DNA from 2 places in the Francisella uliginis genome. Region 1 is predicted to be linked to the other one. Evidence: riboswitches for the same ligand, from Rfam matches in the RefSeq annotation. Region 1 holds a riboswitch; the other holds the start of a gene.

Region 1 (2,415 bases):
AAAGCAAAAGAAGAATACTTGGAGAAAATTCCATCTCGCTCACGTAAGAAAATCATTAGAAAGCTTGAGAAAAAGTAATGCAAAATAACAGGCCTATAGGTGTCTTTGATTCTGGTATAGGAGGTTTAACTGTTGTTAAAAACCTAATGGAAATATTGCCTAATGAAAATATTATTTATTTTGGTGATATTGCAAGGATTCCCTATGGTACTAAGTCACGAGCAACTATTCAAAAGTTTGCAGCCCAAACAGCAAAATTTCTGATTGCACAAGAAGTTAAAGCTATAATAATAGCCTGTAACACAATATCAGCACTTGCTAAAGATATTGTTCAGGATATTGCTAGAGGTATCCCAGTTATCGATGTTATAAGTGCTGGAGTTAGCCTAGTTAATGATCTAGATACTGTAGGTGTTATTGCTACACCCGCAACAATAAATAGTAATGCATATGCATTGCAAATCCATAAAAATAATCCTGAAACAGAAGTTTATAGTACGCCTTGTGGGCTATTTGTGTCAATGATAGAAGAGGGGTTTGTTGAAGGGCAAATAGTTGAGTTAGTTGCAAAGCAGTACCTTGAGTATTTTAATGATAAAGATATTCAGGCACTTATTTTAGGTTGTACACATTATCCTATTATCAAACAAAGTATATCTGATATTTTAAGTGTTGATTTGATAGATCCTTCCCTGCAAGCTAGCAAGATTCTAAAGGAATTACTTATAGATAGTAGTATTTTAAATACATCTAAATTAGATCCAGAATATAGATTTTATGTTACAGATATCCCAGTTAAATTTAAAGTTGTGGGTGAGATGTTTTTACAAACACAGATGCAATATCTTGAAATAGTTAATTTAGACTTTTAATAAATTTTCATAGTTTTACCACTTACATTCTTGACATAGTCTTAGAGATAATATTTACTTTAGTCTTGAAGCACAGGGGTGCATAGTTTATTTAACTATGCTGAGAGGATTTTTTCTAACCCTTTGAACCTGGTCTAGTTAGTACTAGTGTAGGAAGTGTAATTTGATTTTGATTATAACTACTTATATCTATAGTTGTATCAATTATATTCTTAATACTCATCTACCTATACTAGTTTGAATTGATAAAATAGGAGATGAAAATGAATAACTCTAAAAATCAAGATATTCAAACTAATACAGAAAAATCAACGCTATCTATAGAGTATTTTAGTTCTGAGAAGTGTTATATTGAATATCCAAGTAAACCAATAAAAGTTCCATTTAGAAAGATTAAACAAACTGACACTAACATAAATGGAAATATTAATAAAAACCCTGATATCTTTATATATGATACTTCTGGTGAGTATTCTTCAGAAACTCCAGTTAATATAGAAAAAGGTTTAAGTAGGCATAGGCTAGAGTGGCTTGAGCAAAATAAAGATATAGATCAGTTAGATAGTTTCACTTCAGAATATACAAATTCTCAGTTTAAAGAAGAAAGGTTGAACTTTAAAAATAGACATATTCCTCTTAAGGCAAAGAAAGGTAAGAACGTATCACAGATGCATTATGCTAAAAAGGGTATCATAACACCTGAAATGTATTACGTTGCAATGAGGGAAAATATCCTAAGAGCAAATCTTCACCTTGATAGTGAGTATAAAAATCAACATCAAGGAATATCTTTTGGTGCAAACATTCAAAAAGAAATCACTCCAGAGTTTGTTCGAGATGAAATAGCAGCTGGTAGAGCCATTATTCCAGCAAATATTAACCATCCTGAGTTAGAGCCTATGATTATAGGTAGAAACTTTTTAGTCAAAGTTAATGCAAATATTGGTACATCAGCAGTGACATCATCAATGTTAGAAGAAGTTGAAAAAATGGTGATATCCATAAAGTGGGGTGCTGATACTGTAATGGACCTTTCAACAGGTAAGCATATTCATCAAACACGCGAGTGGATTATCAGAAACAGTCCAGTACCAATAGGTACAGTTCCAATTTATCAAGCCTTGGAGAAAGTTAATGGTAAAGTTGAAAATTTAACTTGGGAAATTTATCGAGATACATTGATTGAACAAGCTGAACAAGGCGTTAGTTATTTCACAATTCATGCTGGGGTTAGAAAAGCATTTGTAACATTAGCTAGTAATCGGATCACAGGCATTGTTTCACGAGGTGGATCAATCTTGGCTAAATGGTGCTTACATCATAATAAAGAAAACTTTTTATATACTCATTTTGAAGAGATTTGTGAGATTATGAAAGCATATGATATAAGTTTCTCACTTGGTGATGGGTTACGACCTGGGTCTATAAATGATGCAAATGATAGTGCTCAATTATCTGAGTTAAGAACTCTAGGAGAGTTAACTAAAGTTGCGTGGCAACATGATGTGCAAGTTATGATAGAAGGTCCTGGACATGTGCCAAT
Region 2 (2,415 bases), 160 kb from region 1:
ATCTGAGGAAAGAGAATCAATAATAAATTGGTTATTATTTTTTATATCATTCTCAATAAGAGTTTGAATATCTTTAAGCTTTTGCATTATAAAAAAAATAGATATTTAATTAGACTTAAGAATAAAGTAGCATAGCTTATTTATCAATATAATAATTGATCAAATATTACTTTTAATCATCCTCATCATCAGATTTTTTAAAATATTCTAATATTTTTTTATTTTGTGCCGTTAGTTTAGCATTATCTGAATTTGCGGCACTATTAAAGCCTTTAACAAATTCTTGAGAGTTTTTCTTATTAATCTTAATTAACTTCTTAAGATCTGACTTATATTTGGCAGCAATAATCATACCTACCACATAAGAATCTTGATCAGATATCTTATTATAGTCAGGTTTTTTATCTAGAATAGTATCATCAAATCCAGTAATAAAATCTTGTTTTGAAAGCTCTTTATCCATTGCTTTAAAACTTTTATGTGAAATTTTACCCAATGACTGACCTATTACATATGGGCTATATGAAACTTTAGTCTTAGTGTCTGCAAAAGTATTACTAAAAACCATGCATGCAAACAACAATAACAAATTCTTAAATGTATTTTTCATTATTATTTTAAAATTACTAGATATGAACTACCAAATATTTTAACATAAGCTCCAGTAAAGTTTACAGTTTGTTTTGGGCCTTCTTCAAAAGTAGCTTTGAAAATATATCTTTATAATATAAATATTGAAGTATCTGAATAAACACTAACACAAACATACTACAAGGGACTAGAAGTGACACAATAGGCCAGCTCAAGAAAATAGCACTATTTATATCACATAAAATATTAATCGCTAAAAGTCCTAAATAAAAAATGCTAAACCCCTGGGCATCTCTTTGAAGATAATTTTTACAAATCTGCGGAAGATAATAAATATTATAAATTACCCCACTTATTGATCCACACCATAATAAATATGTTTTATCCAATTTTACTATATTAATTATTAATACTATTAATAATAAAAATGCCAGAATTAATAAAGTATGTATAAATATCTTCTTTTCTCTTCTATCATTTAAAATTTGAAACTGTTGAACAGTTAAAAAAAACAATAAAATTATATCTACCAATACATATTGCCACTGTAAATTAAAACCAATTGCATAAATCAAATCTAATGCATTTGCAAATATCATCAAAGAGTGAGTCCAAAGACTAATTTCGAATGTCTTATGCTTAAACTGATTATGAATAGTCTGCGGCAGAAAATGTACGAAATAAAGAATTAATGATATATTTAATGTTATATAACCAAAATTTTCCAATGTTAATCTCCTATTATTTAATAAATAATAGAAGTTTGAGTGATTTACTTTTTAAAAGATATACCAAACAAACTCCCTACGCTAATATTAATTAGATCAGGTTCTAAGGGTTCTTCTCAGCTATTATTTAATAGCCCCCCTGCTGTCTCATTTACACAATATATCACAATTTCCGGCTATTTAATATATTCTCTAATCTAGCTTATTTCTAACTTATAGATTAATGCGTCATTATAACTACCATCATTTTTCTTATAATAGTTTTTACGCGTAGATATTTTTTTGAAACCAATTTTATTATAAAGCTTTAACGCATAATGATTACTAACATCAACTTCTAAAAAAACTTTAGATATCTTTTGCTTTAGCAAATATGTAAAAGATTGTTTAAGAACTTTATAGCCGAAACCTTTATTCTGATTAGATTTATCAACACAAACATATAAAAGCTCTGCTGTATCAAAAATACTATTAAAAATAGCTATTGCCCTTAATTTATCATTTTCAAATAAACCTAAAGTTAAATCATTCTCAATAGAATCTAGAATTTGTTGATCTGACCAACTAAACTCTCTATCTGAAAATCGTATAAGACTAATAACTGCATCAAAGTGAGATTTACCTAGACTTAAAATCCGCATACTCATATAGCTTTGCTAATATATGTTTTTTATTTTGTGTACTTAATAGATTACTACCTTCTAGAATAAAGTCTTTCTCAAAAAGGTTGATTTCATTAAGATCTGTCTGAAAATCAGTAGACTGAATTCTAAAAATACTTACTTTTGAATTAAAGAATAAATTATCTACAATATTATTTAAAAAATTAGTATTAAGGTCATTTTCAATAAATATATTTATGATCTTATTACTATCAATATTATTTGTATAAACTAATTCTCTACTAATTAGAGAATTTTGTTTAAGGTCAACGGTAATTTCTTCTAAATTAACATTACTATTCTCATTATCAGTTTGTAATTGATTAGACGATTTATATTGGGGTTTCAGCTCCCATATATCTAAATCAAAAATATCACTTAACTGATTCTCAAAACTCATTATTTTTTCTCTAATCTATCAACTAGTTTTTTAG

The links. A riboswitch is a leader RNA that binds a small molecule or an ion and turns the genes downstream of it on or off. The one in region 1 is predicted to bind thiamine pyrophosphate.
Positions count from the first base shown of each region.
Region 2: another riboswitch for thiamine pyrophosphate. It lies ahead of F7310_RS05780 (PQ-loop repeat-containing protein); the one in region 1 lies ahead of thiC (phosphomethylpyrimidine synthase ThiC).

Region 1 is NZ_CP016796.1:1,391,121-1,393,535, reverse strand. It holds gene F7310_RS06575 (nuclease-related domain-containing protein) at 1-78, shown strand, start outside; gene murI (glutamate racemase) at 78-872, shown strand; TPP riboswitch at 937-1,045, shown strand; gene thiC (phosphomethylpyrimidine synthase ThiC) at 1,136-2,415, shown strand, end outside.
Region 2 is NZ_CP016796.1:1,232,519-1,234,933, forward strand. It holds gene F7310_RS05770 (polyprenyl synthetase family protein) at 1-87, opposite strand, end outside; gene F7310_RS05775 (hypothetical protein) at 173-610, opposite strand; gene F7310_RS05780 (PQ-loop repeat-containing protein) at 672-1,319, opposite strand; TPP riboswitch at 1,375-1,470, opposite strand; gene F7310_RS05785 (GNAT family N-acetyltransferase) at 1,517-1,960, opposite strand; gene F7310_RS05790 (hypothetical protein) at 1,938-2,381, opposite strand; gene rluB (23S rRNA pseudouridine(2605) synthase RluB) at 2,381-2,415, opposite strand, start outside.